DNA from 2 places in the Hymenobacter sp. GOD-10R genome. Region 2 is predicted to be linked to the other one. Evidence: riboswitches for the same ligand, from Rfam matches in the RefSeq annotation. Region 2 holds a riboswitch; the other holds the start of a gene.
What was found. Region 2 has a riboswitch for fluoride ahead of SD425_RS27405 (voltage-gated chloride channel family protein). Riboswitches for the same ligand answer to the same signal wherever they lie in the genome.
Positions count from the first base shown of each region.

Region 1 (5,098 bases), on a different replicon from region 2:
TGGATAATATTTCCAACAACATGCTCATCGGGGCGATCAATGCCTTCAACGGTGAAGCTAATGCTGTGAAAGACCAGCTGACCCAAGGCACGCCTTACAACACTGTACCGCAAGTAGCGCGCACCTATAAGTCACTGGGCATAGGCTCGGTAGTGGTAGGTGACGAAAACTACGGGGAAGGCTCTTCGCGTGAGCACGCTGCTATGGAGCCACGCCACCTAGGTGTTCGCGCCGTGATTGTGAAGTCGTTTGCCCGTATTCACGAGACCAACCTCAAGAAGCAAGGCATGCTGGCTCTCACGTTTGCCAACAAGGCTGACTACGACTTGATCGAGGAAGACGATACCATCGATATCATCGGTCTAAATTCGTTTGCGCCTGGGCAGCAACTGCAAGCTCGCCTGCACCACGTTGATGGCGACACTGACCTCATCTATCTGAACCATACGTACAACGAAGGTCAGATTGAGTGGTTCAAAGCTGGTTCGGCCCTAAATCTGATTCGCCTACGCGAAACGAGCGGTGCTCAGCTCTCGCAGAAGTAAGCTAGATCTTACTCACAAAAAATGGCCGCTTCCAACAAAAGGAAGCGGCCATTTTTTGTGAATGGGGGTAGCCGATCTGATTGAATAAGCACATTCTCACAAGCACAGCAGGTAAAAGAGTAGTAAAAAGCCTAAAAGATTGATTGTCATTTTAGGTCATGTTTCTCAGATTTGGACGAGCAAGTAAAAGGTTGAACTTAGCTACGTCTAAGAATATATTATTTTTTTAAAATATTAATATTTTGTAATATATACTTACGTATTTTTGCGTACTGCTCTACTTGCTCTCGTATCCTATTTGCCAATGTAATGATGACGCTTTCCCAAATTGAAAATTTCTTGCAGTTGCTAGGCTTTCGTCCTGATAGTGCTCCTAACACCTATCACCAAGACACCACTAACGGTCGGGTGCTGGTACGCCACAACAACTCAGGCAGTGGCATTTTAATAGAAGGACCTCAAGGACTAGTAGGAGGAAGCGCCAGTCATGGCCGACACTTGCTGTCCATGCTTGCGACCGCAGGATGGTCAGTCAGCGAAATACCTAGCTAGCCTGGGCTTTCATAGGACTACTATTATCATTTTTTTAAGAGTGGCTCATCCATACCTTATTCTACTACGTAAATAAAGATATGCTACCACTTGTTAGCATAATCAGTTCTCCTACACTTATAAAGCGCCATTTGTTATGCCCGTTCCAGCGTTTGTAGCATCTGAGCCATCCTTTCAATTCGGCAACGCGGCCGGATCAGTTTCTCTTGTTCCCCAGGAAGCCTATGTGCGCTTAAACTGGACTTCGCAACCCTCCTCGGCCGCGATATGGCGTCAGTTGCTGGAGCAAGCCTTGGTACAACTAGAGCAAAAAAGCTGGCACAAGCTGCTAGGTGACCAACGGTCGTTGCCTGTCTTCAGTACGGAGAACCAAGCTTGGATCTTGCTCGATTGGTTTCCTCGCGCTGTGCGCTCAGGGTTACGCTATGGGGCTATTGTATCGCCTCAAAATGTAATGGTTCGGTTGGAAATGGCTGCCTTGATTCGGGAGTTAAACACCTATCCGCTTACTTACCAGCTTTTTTCTGATGAAGCCGCTGCCATCAGTTGGCTTGCTGAACAGGTCTAGGTCTCGCAAAATATGGAGCTAACGAATCAAAAAGGTCAGCTCCGTCTATCTTTGCCAGCGTACGGTGATGGATTGCCACCGCGAACCGCCGAAGCATATGCTTCGCGCTGATGATTCCTACGGGACGAACGGTCAGGCAGGCCGTTCCGGGTAGTTCATCTTGCCGTTCGCTTTTATGGCTCGTCAGTTTTTTTCTTTCTATTGGTTGCCTGCTCGTTTGCGGGCTATTACAACCACTACTTACGCGCTCTTCCTGCTACGCTGGATGGTGATTAGCGCGCTCATAGGAGGGCTAGCTGGTACGGCGTCCGCTGTTTTTCTGGTAGCGCTGGACTGGGCAACGCATTGGCGGGAAACACACCTCTGGATTATTGGGTTGTTGCCGGTAGCTGGCTTCTTTATAGGCCTAGCGTATCACCTGTTCGGGAGCAGGGTTGTACGAGGAAATAATTTGATCCTGGACGAGATTCACGCGCCACAACGTTTGATTTCGTTGCGCCTTGTGCCCTTGGTATTAGGCGGCACGTTGCTCACGCACCTATTTGGCGGCTCGGCGGGTCGTGAGGGCACGGCTGTACAAATGGGAGGCGCACTGGCTGATCAGCTTACGCGTCTTTTGAGGTTGCGCCCGCGCGACCGGCGCCTGCTGTTGATTGCGGGTATGAGTGCGGGCTTTGCGTCGGTCTTCGGGACGCCGCTAGCTGGGGCCGTGTTCGGGCTGGAAGTGTTTCTGCTCGGATCCATGCGTTATGATGCCTTGCTACCGAGCTTCCTAGCGGCCGTTAGCGCTGATCTGGTTACCAGAGCCTGGGGCGTTGACCACACCCACTATCCGCAGTTGGCTTCTCTGCTTATCACGCCCGCCACGCTTTTGTGGGCATTAGTAGCCGGCATATTGTTTGGCCTTGTGGCGCGTAGTTTCGCAGCACTCACCCATTGGATCGGTAAAAAGTTTGCCCGCATCAGCTATGCGCCGTTTCGCCCCGTGGTAGGCGGCGTGCTGGTGGTTGTGTGCGTTTGGGTGCTAGGTACTACGCGCTACATTGGGTTGGGTGTACCGGTTATTGTGGAAGCGTTCCACACACCGCTTGCCCCCACTGATTTCGCCTGGAAACTTCTCCTGACGGCTCTTACCCTAGGGTGCGGCTTTAAAGGAGGAGAAGTGACGCCGCTCTTTTTTATTGGGGCCGCGTTGGGTAGTGCGCTGTCGGTGGTGGTGCCATTGCCGGTGGCGCTGCTGGCAGGGATGGGCTTTGTGGGCGTATTCGCGGGTGCGGCCAATACACCCCTGGCCTGCACGCTGATGGGATTGGAACTGTTTGGTGCGCAGGCGGGCGTGTATTTGGCGCTAGCGTGCGTAGTTGCTTATCTGTTTTCCGGGCATCGAGGTATCTACTCGGCCCAAGTCATTGGGCAGGCCAAGCACCTGCGCTTGGGGCGGCAGCAGGGCAAGCGCTTAGGAGACGTATAGCCGCCTAGCTAGACGGTATGCAGAATAACGTAGAGCGACACTGTACAAGTTATAATCGAATGCCCTATAAACATAAGGCCGAACGGAGTTCCGTTCGGCCTTATGTTTATAGGGCTAGTAGCTGCAAGCTAGGCTTGATCTTCTTGCCAAGTGTTTGATGTGCCACTGCCATACCGAGGATCATCGGCAGCATAGGCGGCGCGGCGCGTGCTTTCGTCGCTGTCTTGAGCCGCCGCTACGGCTTCGGGATTTTGATTTTGCTCAACGTGGCCGCGCTGTTCCGCCGGATCAGCTTGCTGGCTAACTTGGCCGTAATCTTCGGTGAGGTTCGAACGCTTCTTCCGAAACTCGCTGAATTCGTCGGGGTTGTCATTTGAGCCGTCGTTCGACTCGTGAGTTGACCTAGGTTGAGCAGCGGAATCGGCATTACCAAATTCGCCATACTGCGGCGTATCAGCTGATTGATTGTTTTGGTCAGGGGAGGATTGGGGCGTGTTTTCCATGGTAAACAGAAGTAAGGAGAGAATAGAATAACTGTTCAGTTATACGTAGTCTACACCGTTTAGTCTGCCGACCACGCTTCGCAGTGTCAGGCTAGCTATTATAAAGCGCTGAATGAGGGGATAAAAAGTTGTGAATAGAGCTCACGCTATGTTTCGCCCGAAGCTGCAACCGCTACGAATGGCTGTGTTGACGAGCATGGCGCAAAAACCGTTCAGCCACCTTCGAAAGAGGAGCACCTTGCACCCACACGGCCTCGAACTGGCGCGACAAAGTCAGTTCTGGCACTGGCACAACGGCAAGCAGTCCCGCTGCTACTTCCTTCTCCACCGCTAGCCGCGAAATAAACCTTAGAGCGGTTGGAGCCGCCTCCAAGTAGGTTTTTATTGCCTATGTACTTTCCAGCTGGAATAGTACATTCAACTCGGCCAATTTTACCTGCCGAATGCGCAACGCGTGTTCTATTACCTTCAGCGTACCGGAGCCCCGTTCGCGTAGCACGAGCGGAAGCTGCACCAGTTCAGCCAACGTCAGGGAAGGAGCATCTGGGCCTGGTTGGGCGCGGCGCACAACTACCAATTCGTCTTCCAGGAAAGGCTCATAGTGTAAGTCGCGACTTTTGCTGCGTCCTTCCACAAAACCTAGGTCAATCTGCCCACGCAGTAGCGCCTCCGCAATCTACTCAGAGTTGTCGTTGAGCAGCATGAGCATGCTTTCCGGATAACGCGTCTAGAAGCCCGGCAGCAAGCGTGGAATTACATACTGCGCTAGGGTAGTGCTGGCACCAAGGCGCAGCCGGCCGCCTTCACCGCCACGCAGGCTCTGCAAGGTTTCGGTTAGCTCTTGGTCGAGTTGCTCTACGGCGTCGGCGTGCGTACGTAGCACCTGCCCAGCCTCGGCTAGAGAAATGCGGTTACTGCGCCGCTCAAACAGGCGTTGCTTGTAGCTAAGCTCTAACTCGTGAATGTGCTTGGTGATGGCGGGCTGCGTAATAAATAGCTCCTGCGCAGCCTTGGTAAAGCTTAAATGGCGCGCTACCGTTTGGAAGACGCGAAGACGGAAATCAGGCATGGCATAAAATACGCAGCTGTTACCAAGAAGAGCTTCACGCAGCTCCAGCTTTTCTGAGCGTTAGAGGCTGCCAGGGTCTGACAAACGAGTAGCTAGCTTCTACCTTAGTCATATTAAAGCGTTGCTACGCGTTCCTGCTTGGTCTCGCGAGGCTTTTGCACCAGGTAATAGTAAGCCAGAATAAGCAGGCCAATCAGAAAAGGAATAATAGCTAGGTGTTTGCCTTCGATTGTGTGCCCAATCAGCAGCGTATCGAAGCCCAGAAACTCGCTGATCATCCAATACGAGTTGGCTGTAATCCAAAACACAATAGCTAGGTTGTGGGCCAACTCGGAAGTCATATTACGCGTGCGCCAACAAATAACAATGGAAATGCCCAGCGTAGGCAGA
Region 1 covers NZ_CP141184.1:4,780,876-4,785,973, reverse strand. Annotated here, with positions in the region: gene SD425_RS18955 (aconitate hydratase) at 1-545, shown strand, start outside; gene SD425_RS18950 (hypothetical protein) at 855-1,097, shown strand; gene SD425_RS18945 (hypothetical protein) at 1,234-1,665, shown strand; fluoride riboswitch at 1,720-1,792, shown strand; gene SD425_RS18940 (chloride channel protein) at 1,841-3,136, shown strand; gene SD425_RS18935 (hypothetical protein) at 3,265-3,639, opposite strand; partial or broken gene SD425_RS18930 (LysR substrate-binding domain-containing protein) at 3,812-4,300, opposite strand; gene SD425_RS18925 (LysR family transcriptional regulator) at 4,367-4,708, opposite strand; gene SD425_RS18920 (hypothetical protein) at 4,822-5,098, opposite strand, start outside.
Region 1: another riboswitch for fluoride. It lies ahead of SD425_RS18940 (chloride channel protein); the one in region 2 lies ahead of SD425_RS27405 (voltage-gated chloride channel family protein).

Region 2 (5,098 bases):
GGGCGGTGCGCGTCAGGGGCTGGCCCTGCACCCACACCGCCTCGAACTGCCGGGGCAGCGTGAAGCCTTGCACAGGTATTTCTTCGAGCAGGCCCGCCGCCAGCTCGCGCCGCAGCGCCTGCCGCGACACGAAGCCCACGGCTCCCGGCGCGGCCTCCAGGTAGGTCTTGATGGCCTCGGTGCTGTCCAGGTAAATCGCGGTTTTCAGCTCGCCGAGCTTGATTTTACGCTCGCGCAGGGCCATTTCCAGCACCTCCAGCGTGCCCGAGCCGCGCTCGCGCAGCACCAGGGGGCTGGCCAGTACTTCAGCCAGCGGCAGGGGCCTAGGGGGCGAGCCGGCGGGCGTAGGCTGGCGCACGGCCACCAGCTCGTCGGGCAGCAGCAACTCGTAGTGCAGGTCGCGGTTTTTGGTGCGGCCTTCCACGAAGCCCAAATCCAGCTCGCCGCGCAGCAGGGCCTCGGCGATGCGCTCGGAGTTGACGTTGAGCAAGCTCAGCTGCACCCGCGGGTAGCGCGCCTGGAAAGCGGGTAGCCAGGCCGGCAGCACGTACTGGGCCAGGGTGGTGCTGGCCCCCAGGCGCAGGCGGCCGGCGGCCTCGTCGGGGTCGCGCAGGCCGAGCAACTGCTCGTCGAGCTGCTGGGCCGAGGCGGCCACGGCTTCGGCGTGCAGCAGCAGCAGGCGGCCGGCTTCGGTGAGCAGCACCTTGCTGCCGCTGCGCTCCAGCAGGCGCTGGCCGTACTGGGCCTCCAGCTCGCGGATGTGCTTGGTGACGGCGGGCTGGCTCACGAACAGCTCCTGCGCGGCCTTGGTGAAGCTCAGGTGCCGCGCCACGGCGGCAAATACGCGAAGGCGAAAATCGGACATGGGCGCGAAGGTCGGGGCTGTAGCGCGGACTTTGCGGCGAAAAGGCCGGCCGGCCCGTATGGGCCTTCCACTTCATTCGCTGCTGCATGTTCGCCCACTTATCCATTCCCCTTTTGCTACTTGCCTTCGCGGCGGCCGGGGCGGCCGTCTGGGTGGCCGGCGTTTACCTTGCCAACGCTACCTCGGTGCTGGCCAAGCGCTTCGGACTAGGGCAGGCGCTGGGCGGCTTGCTGCTGCTGGCGGTGGTCACCAACTTGCCCGAGCTGGCCATCACAGTCAGCGCGGCCCTGAGCCAGCACCTGGAATTAGCCATTGGTAACATCTTGGGTGGCATTGCGATGCAGACGCTAGTGCTGGTGGTGCTCGACGTGTTTGGCCTGGGCAAAAAAGCGGCCCTCACCTACCAGGCCGCCTCGCTGGTGCTGGTACTGGAAGGCGTACTGGTGCTGGCCGTGCTGGCGGCCGTGCTGGTAGGCAGCCAGCTGCCAGCCGCCATTATCGTGGCCCGCATAACCCCGGCGGGCCTGCTCATCTTGGGGCTCTGGGTAGTGGGCCTATGGCTGATTGGCAAAGCGCAAAAGGGGCTACCCTGGCAGGCGCACGACGCGGCCCCGGCTGGCAGCCCGCCGCCCAAGCCAGCGGCTCCGGCCCAGCCAACGCCCCCGGCCAGCACCTGGCGCACGGGGCTGGTGTTCCTGGCTGCGGCCCTCGTGACGCTGGTGGCGGGCGTGGTGCTGGAGCGCAGCGGCGACGCGCTGGCCACGCATTGGGGCCTGAGCGGGCTGCTGTTTGGGGCCACGGTGCTGGCGGCAGCCACCTCGCTGCCCGAGGTTTCGACCGGCCTGGCGTCCATGAAAGCGGGCGAATACCAGCTGGCCATCAGCGATATTTTTGGGGGCAATGCCTTTTTGCCGGTGCTGTTTCTGGTGGCCAGCGCGCTCTCGGGCCAGGCCGCGCTGCCCCACGCCGGCAAGGCCGACCTCTATCTCACGGGCCTGGGCATGCTGCTCACCTGCGTGTACGTCTACGGGCTGGTTTTCCGGCCGCAGCGGCAGGTGGCCCGCATGGGCCTCGACTCGCTGGTAGTACTCGGGTTGTATGCCCTAGGTATGCTGGGACTGTTAGCTATCAGTCCCTAACGAATACTAGTGCCCTCCTCACCGCCCTACTCCATGCCCGACCTCGTATTGCTGCGCCACGGCGAAAGCACCACCAACCTGGCCAACGTCTTCACCAACTAGACCGACATGAACCTCACGCCCCAAGGCGTGGCCGAGGCCCACCGCGCCGGCCAGCTCCTGCTTCATTAGCGCCACGCCGGATTCGAGGTGGTCGTAGAAGTTGGCCCGCAGTTGCCATTTTGCCTCGTCACTATAACCCGCTCTTCGCCACTCCGTATAAGGGCGCAGTACGGTGATGGATTTCCACCGCGAACCGCCGGCGCCTGGTGCGCTGCGCTGATGATTCCTACGAGACGGCTGGCCCTAGTGGCTACGCCGAGTAGTTCATCTTAATGTTCGCTCCCGTGGCTTATCCCCCTATTTACTCCCGCTTGGTACCCGCCCGCTTACGGGCCCTCTCCCCTACCCCCACGGTTTGGTTTGTGCTACGCTGGCTGCTGCTGGCAAGCTTGGTCGGCGCGTTGGCCGGTACCGCCTCAGCAGGCTTTTTAGTCAGTCTGGAATGGGTGACGCGCTGGCGTGAGGCCCACTCGTGGGCCCTGGCCCTGCTGCCGGTAGGCGGTCTGCTAGTGGGCCTCGCCTACCACCGCTTCGGCAACCGGGTGGTGAAAGGCAACAACCTGATTTTGGATGAAATCCACGCCCCGAGCGAAGTGATTCCGCTGCGGCTGGTGCCGCTGGTGCTGGGCGGTACGCTGCTCACGCACCTGTTTGGCGGCTCGGCGGGGCGCGAGGGCACGGCCGTGCAGATGGGCGGCGCGCTGGCCGACCAGCTCTCGCGCTGGCTGCCCCGGCGCGAGCGGCACCTGCTGCTCATCGCGGGCATGAGCGCGGGCTTTGCGTCGGTATTTGGCACGCCGCTGGCCGGGGCGGTGTTTGGGCTGGAAGTGTTTTTACTCGGCTCGATGCGCTACGAGGCCATTTTGCCCAGCTTTCTGGCCGCCGTGGTGGCCGATGTGGTGACCCGGGCCTGGGGCGTGGGTCACACGCACTATCCCGAGCTAGCGGCCGTGCCGCTCACGGCCCTGGGGCTGGGCTGCACGCTGCTGGTGGGGGCCCTGTTTGGCCTTGCGGCCCGTAGCTTCGCTACCCTTACCCACTGGATAAGTAAGCAATTTGCTCGCATAAAGTACGCGCCGCTGCGGCCGGTGGTGGGCGGCGTGCTGGTAGCGGGCACCCTGTGGGGCCTGGGCACCATGCGCTACGCCGGCCTGGGCGTGCCGGTTATCGTGGAGGCGTTTGAGCACCCGCTGCCGCCCCAGGATTTTGCCTGGAAGCTGGCCTTGACGGCCCTCACGCTGGGGGCGGGCTTCAAGGGCGGCGAGGTCACGCCGCTGTTTTTCATCGGGGCGGCGCTGGGCTCGGCCCTGGCCGTGGTGCTGCCGCTGCCGGTGGCGCTGCTGGCGGGAATGGGCTTCGTGGGCGTGTTTGCGGGCGCGGCCAATACGCCGCTGGCCTGCCTTTTCATGGGCCTGGAGCTGTTCGGCATGCATGCGGGTATCTACCTGGGCGTGAGCTGCGTGGTGGCTTACCTGTTCTCGGGCCACAGTGGCATTTACACCGCCCAGCGGGTGGGCCAGGCCAAGCACCCGCTGCTGGGCCGGCACCTGGGCCGCCGCCTGGGCGAGCTGCACGCCGCCAAGCAGCCCTGACACCGCCCCGATGCCAGTCCGCCAAGGCTTTCCGCTTTCCACCCCTTCCCCTTCTTTTCTCCCCATGCTCGACCAGCTGCAAACCCTGGACACGCGCCTGCTATTGCTGGTCAACGGCCACCACCAGTTCGTGTCGCACCGCTCGGGCGAGACCGAGGACACCTTCGTGGCCGACCTCACGGTGGCCACCGGCGCGGGCCACCTCAAAACCGGCAGCGGCTCGCGCTCCGAGCGCATCGCCAAGTTCAACCAGCTGCTGCGCATCGAGCGCGAGCTGGGCCGCGCGGGGCGTTTCGCGGGTATTAAAGCCTTTAATAACCAATAAATTACGGCGGCTACCCCGGTGGGCTACTGGCACCAGTAGCCCACCGGGGCCGACTTCTCAAAGTGCACCTTATGTTTCGATTACTAGCCATTATCGCCGTGGGCGGGGCCGTGGGCAGCGTGGGCCGCTATTTGTTGCAGCTGCTGGTGGCGCGGTACTTCGTGCACCCGTTTCCGCTGGGTACGCTGCTGGTCAACGTATTGGGCTGCCTGCTCATTGGCTTTTTCTACGCGGCGGCCGAGCGGGGCACTATCGGCTCGCCCGAGCTGCGGCTGCTGCTCACCACGGGCTTTTGCGGGGGCTTCACCACGTTTTCGACCTTCTCCTACGAAACCATCAGCATGCTCACCGACGGCGAATATGGCTACGTGGCCCTCTACGTGGCCGGCAGCGTGCTGCTGGGGCTGGGGGCCACGTTTGCGGGCGTGGTGGCGGTGCGCTTTTTATAAACTTCTCTTCTTAACCCTTTTATCGCATGGCTACTTTGCAACCGGCGCAGCTGCTGCGCCTCTACGTGAGCGAGCAGGACAAGCACCAGCACCAGCCGCTCTACGAGGCCCTGGTGTACGCGGCGCGGCAGGCGGGCCTGTCCGGGGCCACCGTCACCAAGGGCGTGCTGGGCTTCGGGGCGCAGGGCCAGGTGGAGTCGGCCAAGCTGCTGACCCTGGCCGAAAACCTGCCCCTGGTGCTGGACTTCGTGGATAGCCCGGCTGCCATCGCCCGCTTTCTGCCCGAGGTCGAGCGCCTGTTCAGCGAGGCGGGCAGCGGTGGGCTACTCACGCTGACCGAGGTACAAGCCGCGCATTATTAAGTATTGACCAATGGCTCCTACCCCACCCCTCCCCCCCGCCGTGCGCGAGCTGGGCGAATTGCGTATCTACCTCACCCAGGCCGACAAGCACGCCGCGCCGGGCCTGCGCGGCCGCCTCTTCCCCGACCCGCTGGCCCATGCGCTGGTCGATAAGGCGCACGCTTTCGGCATCTTACAGGCCACTACCCACACCAGCGGCTACGGCTACGTGCTGGGCGGGGCCGTGCGCGCCCGCCACCTCGAAGTAGAAGCGGGCCAGCTGGC
Region 2 covers NZ_CP141185.1:158,155-163,252, reverse strand. Annotated here, with positions in the region: gene SD425_RS27420 (LysR substrate-binding domain-containing protein) at 1-865, opposite strand, end outside; gene SD425_RS27415 (sodium:calcium antiporter) at 952-2,004, shown strand; fluoride riboswitch at 2,269-2,342, shown strand; gene SD425_RS27405 (voltage-gated chloride channel family protein) at 2,418-3,698, shown strand; partial or broken gene eno (phosphopyruvate hydratase) at 3,778-4,023, shown strand; gene crcB (fluoride efflux transporter CrcB) at 4,095-4,472, shown strand; gene SD425_RS27390 (DUF190 domain-containing protein) at 4,499-4,834, shown strand; gene SD425_RS27385 (DUF190 domain-containing protein) at 4,845-5,098, shown strand, end outside.